Regions from separate parts of the Oceanobacillus sp. FSL K6-0127 genome, predicted to be linked through region 1. Evidence: riboswitches for the same ligand, from Rfam matches in the RefSeq annotation. Region 1 holds a riboswitch; each other region holds the start of a gene.
What was found. A riboswitch is a leader RNA that binds a small molecule or an ion and turns the genes downstream of it on or off. The one in region 1 is predicted to bind thiamine pyrophosphate.

Region 1 (3,196 bases):
TTGAAGAAGCCCAAAAAGCTTTAACATTAAATGAGGTTCCAATTGGTGCGGTTATCGTATATAACGATGAAATCATTGCAAGGGGCTATAACTTGCGAGAATCCTCGCAAACGACGCTTTCCCATGCTGAGCTTGTTGCCATTCAAGAGGCAAATGAAAAGATTGGAAGCTGGCGACTAGAGGATTGTACGCTCTACGTTACATTGGAGCCATGTCCGATGTGTGCAGGTGCTATTGTCCAATCGCGAATTAAACGTGTTGTATATGGAGCAACTGATCCGAAGGCAGGATGTGCGGGCACATTAATGAATTTATTGAATGAACCTCGCTTTAATCATCAGGTTGAATTAACGGCAGGTGTTTTACAAACAGAGTGTGCTGCATTACTAACGGATTTCTTTCGAGCACTTCGAAAAAGAAAAAAATAGTCGTAAACCGGGCGTATCCGCTTTTGATGTTGCATTTTGTCGATAATTTCGCTATAATGGTAAATACCGTGCTAGGTGGGGAGGTAGCGGTGCCCTGTACTCGCAATCCGCTATAGCGAGGCTGAATTCCCACTCTAGGTGTGGCGATTTTATGGTCTGCCTTAAGGGAGTGGTGTTGACGCCCGGGTCCTACGCAACAGGAACCCATGAACCCTGTCAGGTCCGGAAGGAAGCAGCAGTAAGTGGAATTTTCTGTGTGCCGTGGGGAAGCCTAGGCCGAGCCATGAACTTAAGTAACGCATAGGGTCGTCACATCGAAAGTGGGTGCACGGCTACATAATGCAATCAAACACTCTTTTAAACGCTATAAAGCATTTGAAAGAGTGTTTTTAAATTCACCTAGAAAAAATCTTTCTAAGCTGCATGCCATATGGATAAGAGTTGGATGTTGGGATTTTTTTCGTGTGAATTATTTTACTTTTATGAAAAAATGGAATAAGATAGAAATAGAATATAAAAAATCCACTAGGGGTGCCATTTGGCTGAGATAAGATTCATTTCTTGATCCCTTTGAACCTGAACTGGCTAGTACCAGCGTAGGGAAGTGGAGCTGGTGACGTATACATAATTCTGTAACTGTATATAAAACCACTCCATTTCGGGGTGGTTTTTTTGTTCTTCATTCTAAATTTATAGAAAGGAGATGTTTTGATGGATGTTATTGCAAAAATAAGAGAAGACTAGCCGTTTATTTTTAATATTACCAATGAAGCTGTAGTAGAAGTAGGCTATTAAACAAAATTAGGGGAGGAATTTTCTATGCGTTTTTCAGAGTTATTGCGAGAGGCTACGAAAGAGAGTTGGAAATTAAGTCTAAATCATCCGTTTGTACAGGGTATTGTAAGTGGTGATTTGCCACTGGAAACATTCAAAAATTATATTCTGCAGGATATCTATTATTTGAAGCATTACGGCAAGGTGCATGCTTTTGCGGCTGCACATTCAGATGATTTTCATGTTGCTGCTAAGCTGGCAGAAAAAGCAAAGAAAACAGCAGAAGCAGAGCTAACAGTGCATAAGGAGCATGCAGGGATTTTAAAGATTACCAATGCAGAAATTGAGAATTTTAAACCTGCACCAACTGCCTATGCTTATACATCGCATTTGTACCGTGCATCGTTGTCCGGAAGTTTAGCTCAAATTGTAGCTGCAATGCTACCATGTTACTGGTTATATGCTGATATTGGTTTGACTTACAAGGACGCAAAACCGAAAGAAGAAATTTACCAAAATTGGCTGAACACGTATGGTAGTGAGTGGTTCCAAGAGTCCACACAGGAAATGATTGACCTGCTCGATGGATTAGCGGAAAAGGCAAGTGAAACAGAAAAAGAGAAAATCAAAGAGCAGTTTATTCTTGCGAAAGAATATGAGCTCGCATTTTGGGAGATGTCCTATACATTTGAAACATGGCTTTCGGAAAAAGCAACGAATCCGGCATCTGTTTAAAATTATAAAAACCAGGGTGGCTGATGATATGCCATCCTGGTTTCTTAGTCCCATAGAACAAACAAATCTTCTCCACCTATAACGAAATGTGATAGTAACTCCAGATGAATGTTACAAAAAATATATTTAACCCTGTTTTGGTTCACATTCACCCCTAAAATCGGGTATAATTAGAAATAGATCATAGAGGGGAATCTGTATTATGAGCTATCAAGCTTTATATCGCGTTTGGCGTCCAAGAACTTTTGAGGATGTCGTAGGACAAACACATATTACGAGAACACTGCAGAATGCGATTGTACAAGATAAATTTTCGCATGCTTATTTATTCTCTGGGCCAAGAGGAACAGGGAAAACAAGTGCTGCCAAGATTTTTGCCCAAACAATTAACTGTGAGCATGCACCAGTCAAAGAACCATGTAATGAATGTGATGCATGTCGTGGCATTTTGGATGGCTCGATTTCAGATGTTATTGAAATTGATGCTGCATCCAATACGAGTGTCGATGATATTCGTGAAATCCGAGACAAGGTAAAGTATGCTTCAAGCGCAGTACCATATAAAGTGTACATCATTGATGAGGTACACATGATTTCAATTAATGCATTCAACGCATTACTAAAAACGTTAGAAGAACCACCAAAACATGTCGTCTTTATTTTGGCAACGACCGAGCCACATAAAATTCCATTAACGATCATTTCTAGGTGTCAGCGATTCGATTTTAAACCGATATCCAATCAGGCAATTGTAGATCGTATGCAAACGATTATGGAAGCAGAGAATATTTCTGTTTCGAAAGAGGCATTGGATACTGTTGCATTAGCAGCAGAAGGTGGAATGCGTGATGCGTTAAGTATTCTGGATCAAGCAATTTCCTATAGTGAGGACCAGGTAGAACTCGATGATGTGTTGGCTGTTACTGGTGGTGTTTCCCAGAAAGTGCTCACCGATATCGTAAAGGCCATGCATGAAAAAGATGTGGAACAGGCGTTACAGCTATTGGATGATTTGATCCAACGGGGGAAAGATCCTGGACGATTTGTATATGATCTGATTTATTTTATGCGTGATCTATTGCTTTTCAAAAGTGCTCCATCGCTAGAAGGATTGTTGGAGAGAGCAAGAGTGGATGATAACTTCCTTGCGCTTTCTGATTCTGTATCAACCTCATGGATTCAGGATGCAATTATCCAACTGAATCAGTGCCAACAAGAGATCAAGTGGACGAATAGTCCAAAGGTATTTATCGAAATAG
Region 2 (3,196 bases), 1.2 Mb from region 1:
CCCCTTTGGATTCGATTCAAATTTTAAAGTGAATTGCTTTACTTCTACCATTAAACTCATGCCGCATTTTTCCTCCGATATTCTTTTCCTAAAGCAAAGCTTGATAACACACCTGTTTTAGCTAGTCCATCACTCAATGCCTTTCCTAATAATCCAGCAATCAATGCTCCGCTAATTAGTCGAATAATGAACATTGCTAGAACATAGCCTGTAGCTAAAGCAGCATAGCCACTCATGAAATAACCATAAATAAAACTGGTGATAGCTGATCCCATTCCCGCTGCCATTAATACCCAAGTCGAATAATTCTTCCATTTAGTTGCTGCAAATACAGCTTCCGCACCGATACCTTGAATCATTCCAGTAACAATGAGCATTGGTCCAACAGCATTTCCGATTAACACTTCGACCATAGCTGCTATCGTTTCAGATAAAAATGCGGCCCCAGGCTTCCGTATAATGTAGGCTGCAATAATCGAAACAATAAACCAAATACCAAAAATAAAGTCATAGCCAATTGGTCCAAAGAAACCAACTAAGACTGCTCCAACTGGCAAAAAAGCTAAATAGACGACTGCGAACACAACGGACAAGGCTGCTAATACAACTATTTCTTTAAAGCGCCAATTATTCATTTTGATTCGTTCCTGTATGGGATGGACTGTTCGCTGACATCGAAACGGTCATTACCGTATGACTTGAGCCGCCTTCAACGGTTGCTTTAAACACTTTTTCCAATCCATCAAATATTGCAATCGCTTCACCATCTAATCGTGTAGCATAATGGGCGTGACTAACATCTACGTATTGCTTCATTGCCTCAATTTGACTGTAAATTACATCCATATAATTACCGCCGCCCAATGGATACAAGGAAAATTTTGCTGCAACCCGCTGGTTTATATGTTTGACATGCTCTGCATTCAGCGGAATCTCATCTTCTGCCATATAAGCCTCCCCCATTGAATCCCCAGGACATCCTAATGAATACGTAGCTTCAAATGCAACATGTTTCCCACTTTTTGCTGCATGAGCAAATATCGCCTTTGTCACATCAAAAACATGTGTCAGCTTTCCTCTTACAGTTGTTGTTACATCATCTGTATCCATATGAACCTTCGATGTATCTGCCTCCTCTAAAGCACCTTTAATAATCTCGATAAACTGATCACTCATCGGATGAATTGAAAAACTAGCTCCTGCAATATCACTTTCCGTACAAGTTTGATGTACCATTGTAAATTCCTCCTTGTTATATATATTTCCAAACAAAAAAACTACATCCCTGGGGAATGCAGTCTACATGTATATATCGATATCAATAGAAAGATATACAGATTGACTACACTTCCCCACGCTAGTATTATCTAGTTCGGGTGCAAAGGGTCAGAACAATCCAGTTCTTCTCAGCCGCTTTCACAGCTCCCCTAGCGTAAAAATAATGATGAAGTTTTCTGTCTTCAAGATACCACAGGCTTGATTTATTGTAAAGCACTTATTATTTTTAAAATTTAGTAATTGAATACGTTACCCATTAGACTATATATCCTTTTACTAATATCTAGCCACTCCACATTTTAACTTTCTCCTAGCCTCTTTTCCCCAGCTTTTTACAGCCTCCATCGAAACACCTTCTTGTTCAGCAATTTCTTTAACAGACATGTTCTCGATAATAAAATAGGTTACCCATTTCCATTGATTTCCGGTAAGTTGTTTTTTCACATGTTCCCAAAAAATCTCATCAGTTATCGGCTTTTCAGCTATCATCATTGGATAGGAAATAACATGACTACGATAACAATTTCCATTATGGAGAAGTCTTTTCTGTTCAATATTCAAAAGTATCTGCTTTTCCTTCTCTCTATTTGTCTTACGTATTAAATCTATCAAACGGTTGCGAATTATATAGTTGAAGTATGTTGCGAATGGGCCTTTATCTGGTTGATGCTTCTCGTATGCATTCCACATCGCCACTAAACCCTCTTGAAAAAACTCCTGTTCGGTGTCTCTAATATTTAATCGATGGATATGATAGTGAATTCTTCGCTCATTTTGTTCAACAATCTCTTCAAATGTTACGTTGTTATTGGTCATTCAATCCCTCCTCGTCTAAAATACACATTGGCTTTTAGACTTTTTCGTTCGATTTACAACCCTGTTCACTTTGATGGTACAAAGATAAAACGATTAACGAATGCTAGTCCGTTATTTCTTCTTTTTCTAATCACCTTCATTATAGAACAAATGTTCCTATTAATAAAGTGTTTTCCTTTAAGTAATTAATAGAAATGTGGGAGAGTTATTATTGAAAACATGTGATTTATGCGATTCTCATTGGAGCGCTCACTGACTGGATTTTTGCAGATTAACATGTCATGCCGGCTCTTTCCTTTTCGAAAAATTTCTTAACTCGATTGTTTTTGTTTCTAAGTATCCGCGCCTCGGCTGTTTCTTCTCATCATTTCATCCAAAACGACCGTGACTGCTTTCTTATCGATAGATTCTTTTTTGCTCTTTCAACCAAATTAACCGACACACATGTCTGCTGGGAAGCTTTCCAGAGGAGGCTGAGACCGTATTCTCAAAATGCTTCCGCCCGCAGTATTTCGTGGGGGAGTTAGCTCATACCATGGAGCTTAGAACCAGGTTATTTTTATAATGACTAAAATATCTGCAAGTCGAAACTAAGCTATAAAAAAGAACCAGCTCATGATCAGAACTGGCCCTTTGATTAAAATACAATTGTTTTATTTTTATAGACAAGGATGCGGTCTTCGAGATGCCATTTTACTGCTCGAGCTAGTACACTTCGCTCAATCGATTGGCCAATTTTTTTCATATCATCTCCATTATCACGGTGATCGACTCTGCCAATATTCTGTTCGATAATTGGCCCCTCATCCAAATCATTCGTTACATAATGTGATGTCGCACCAATCATTTTCACTCCACGCTGATAAGCACGCTCATATGGTTTCGCCCCAATAAAAGCTGGTAAAAATGAATGATGGATATTAATAATACGGTTTTCATAATGCCCTACAAAATCTGGTGTCAGAATCTGCATATAACGTGCAAGCACAATTAAATCGACTTCATATTGTTCAAGCAATTGCTTCTGTTTTTCTTCCACCTGATGACGTATTTCCTTATTCGCTGGTATATAATAAAATGGAATGCCCAGCGATTCGACCAT
Region 3 (3,196 bases), 970 kb from region 1:
CCTCTTCTTTGCATTTCAGGAACAATCAGTTCCACAAAGTCTTCTAAACTGCCGGGTAATGTAGGAGGCATTAGATTAAATCCGTCAGCAACACCAGCTTCAAACCAGACCTCCATTTGATCCACAATTTCTTCGGGTGTACCTATTAGTGTGTGATGTCCACCGCCTGCACTGAGATAACCTAATAATTCTTTTACTGTAGGCTGGGTATCATTGATAATTTCCAGTATTGTTTCGTAACGTCCAACTGGACCAGTAAATTCTTCTACTGGAGGTAATGGAGGGACTGCTTTATCAATTTCCCAATTCGAACAGTCCTGCTGAATAAAGAAACTCAACTGTTTTAAAGCTGTTTCAATAGGTAATTGCTCATCTAAAGCTGCTTTTTTGGCTAAAGCTTCTTCACGTGTATGCCCTACATAAGTTACTAGGCCTGGGAATACTTTAATATGTCTATTGCTGTCTTCGCTTTGTTTAACTTGTTCATCTAATTTTTTATGAAAACTTTTTGCTTGCTTTAAGTTCCACGACACGGAATAGACTGCATCGGCATATTTTGCGGCTAATGCAATGCCTTGTTTAGATGCCCCCGCTTGCATGGATACTGGCTTGCCTTGCGGACTTTTTGGCGTGGTGGATGGGCCATGCACTTTAAAATACGTACCATCGTGATGAAAAGGCTGAATGTTTGATGGGTTTATCAATTTTCTTTCTTCCCGCTGATGCAGAAACGCATTATCATCCCATGAAATAAATAACTTATTCATTAAAGCAGCGAATTCATCTGCCTTTTCATAACGTTTGTCACGAGGAGGCAGCTCTTCCATACTATGATTCAACGCCTCTAAATCAGTCATGGAGGTAACGAGATTCCAGCCAACACGCCCTTTTGTAATATGGTCTAAGCTTAAGAGCTGCCGGGAAGCTGTGAAAGGATTAGAAAAAGTGCTTGAAATTGTTGCAACTAATCCAACATGATTTGTCACTTGGGAAATAGCTGTTAAATTGACTACTGGATCAAACCAAAATGCTGGCATATCACTGGCATGTTTAGCCGGAAATGATTGATTATCAGCAAAAAATACTGCATCAAAATAACCTTTTTCCGCAACCTGTGCTAAAGATTGATAATAAGAAATCTCCCCAATATGTTCAATGCTTGAGTCAGGCATTAACCAAGCAGCTTGATGGTGTCCGCAACCATACAGCAAAACACCTAAATGCAGTTGTCTTTCTTTCGTTTTTGTCATTTATTTACACCTCAACATACATCATTATTAACTGTCTTGTACATTCCGTTTTTGAAGGATCAGCTATCGTATTTTAAGCTATTAGTTCATTGTTAAACCGCCGTCTATTGTGAAATTTTGCCCTGTAATACCGTCAGCATTTTCTGAAGATAAATAAGCGACCATATTGGCTACATCTTGAGGTGTGGTCACTTTCTTCAATGGCGTTGATTGAGCAATTAAATCGAATACTTCTGGTGTTGTAACGGCACTCGCGTTAGTTGTTTTTAATAATCCACCTGAAACTACATTCGCTTTTATGCCATATACACCTAATTCGGCAGCGATATTACGTGTAAAACCGATTAATCCAGCTTTTGCTGTTGTATATTCATGGTAGGGTACAACAGGATTTTGATATAAATTTGTACCAATGCTTATAATACTTCCATTTTGTCGTTCAATAAATTGGGGGATGACGCTTTGAACGACATTAAATGCTGCTTTTAACGTACCATCCAGTTGTTTTTGATAATCTTCCCATGTAAGTTCTGTGAAGGATTTTTGTTTGGTTGGATCAAACTTGAAATCTATTAATGCATTATTGACGACAACATCTATTTGGCCAAAATATTCCGTTGCTTTTTTTATCAATTCATCTACTTCTTTACGATTTGTTACATCAGCCCGAATGGCAATAGCATTCTCTTCACCAATCTCAGAAACGAGCTTCTCAGCAGCTTCTTTGCTTTGATAGTAGTTGATAACCACTTGAAATCCTTGCTGTGCCAATGTCTTTGCAATAGTTGCCCCTAACCCTCTGCTGCTGCCTGTTACTAATACTGTTCTAATCATCCTAACCACTCCTATACTATTAATTTAGCGTGAAACTTACATCATAAAAATGATAGATAAAATAAAAAATACGCAACCTTCCCATAGGAAAGCTGCGTAAAAACAAATAACTACATATTAAGAATAAGGCATAAATGTTCTTTAAGTATGTATTTAGAGTTTACACTTTCCTACGCTAGTTTCAACTAGTTCAGGTTCAAAGGGTTTGAGTAATACTCATCTCAGTTAAATAACACCCCTAGTGCATATAATTAAGTTATATCCATATGTTATAATCTTTAGAAATTTATGTCAAGGGAATAGGGATGGTTAACGTAATTTTATGATTTTTTGCTATAAAAACGTGATTGTTTTTTTATTCAATTTATACTATTGATCATAATGGATTCATATTTATAATCGATCATTAATTAACAGAGTTTAGGTTCCTTAAAAGGTTTGTTCAAATAAATGTTTTCTCAACAACAAAAAATCATTAGGGTCGCAGCAGACACACATACAAACATTAAAAACCTGCATATTTAGCAAACTGTTCAAATGTATTTTCATTCTCTATCAAACCACATATCCCACATTGAATACGGTATTTTGGCCCCTTATACATCTGATGGAACATTTCCGTACTCTCATCTGTATAACTTTCCAGTAATTCTCCAGTTTTTGCGTCTAGTTTAACAGGTATTGCGATTTGCTCAATGAGATTAAAGCGGGATTTATTTGTTTTGCAATTTGGACAACGGTATGGCTTGATCCGTATTGCACCTCCATATGTCTTTTAGTGATGACAGTCATTTTCTGATTTTCATGTTTATTGTGGCCTATTTGCTTTTTATTATTCGGGAAACTGTTTGTTTGGGAGTTTTGTTTTGGTTAATGAGCTTCTAAAACAACGTGTGGTGGATATTTATATACAACTTGTTAGTATCTTTCACTATAGCCGATAAGGATGAATGAAACGTTAAAGTCACTTTTCGATAACATTTTTTCAATGGTTCCCTCTTTCAGTTCATTGGCCAAGTCTAAAATATCGGTAACGGCCTGTTTCAATTCACTCACCTGATTTTGAAGCCGTTGCAGTTCCTACAGTTGCGCCGACGATAAATCCGTTTCCT

Region 2: it holds a riboswitch for thiamine pyrophosphate, as region 1 does, so the genes downstream of both, MHH64_RS18530 (YkoF family thiamine/hydroxymethylpyrimidine-binding protein) here and tenA (thiaminase II) in region 1, are expected to answer to the same signal.
Region 3: it holds a riboswitch for thiamine pyrophosphate, as region 1 does, so the genes downstream of both, MHH64_RS19765 (3-oxoacyl-ACP reductase) here and tenA (thiaminase II) in region 1, are expected to answer to the same signal.

Annotation. Positions count from the first base shown of each region.
Region 1 is NZ_CP150287.1:567,758-570,953, forward strand. Features, by position in the region: gene tadA (tRNA adenosine(34) deaminase TadA) at 1-428, shown strand, start outside; RNA gene ffs (signal recognition particle sRNA large type) at 495-760, shown strand; TPP riboswitch at 946-1,048, shown strand; gene tenA (thiaminase II) at 1,248-1,937, shown strand; gene dnaX (DNA polymerase III subunit gamma/tau) at 2,140-3,196, shown strand, end outside.
Region 2 is NZ_CP150287.1:3,781,329-3,784,524, forward strand. Features, by position in the region: gene MHH64_RS18520 (ABC transporter ATP-binding protein) at 1-60, opposite strand, end outside; gene MHH64_RS18525 (ECF transporter S component) at 57-635, opposite strand; gene MHH64_RS18530 (YkoF family thiamine/hydroxymethylpyrimidine-binding protein) at 628-1,236, opposite strand; TPP riboswitch at 1,333-1,439, opposite strand; gene MHH64_RS18535 (sigma-70 family RNA polymerase sigma factor) at 1,555-2,094, opposite strand; gene purU (formyltetrahydrofolate deformylase) at 2,732-3,196, opposite strand, start outside.
Region 3 is NZ_CP150287.1:4,044,369-4,047,564, reverse strand. Features, by position in the region: gene MHH64_RS19770 (LLM class flavin-dependent oxidoreductase) at 1-1,250, opposite strand, end outside; gene MHH64_RS19765 (3-oxoacyl-ACP reductase) at 1,332-2,084, opposite strand; TPP riboswitch at 2,235-2,334, opposite strand; gene MHH64_RS19760 (DNA alkylation repair protein) at 2,590-2,835, opposite strand; gene MHH64_RS19755 (hypothetical protein) at 3,165-3,196, opposite strand, start outside.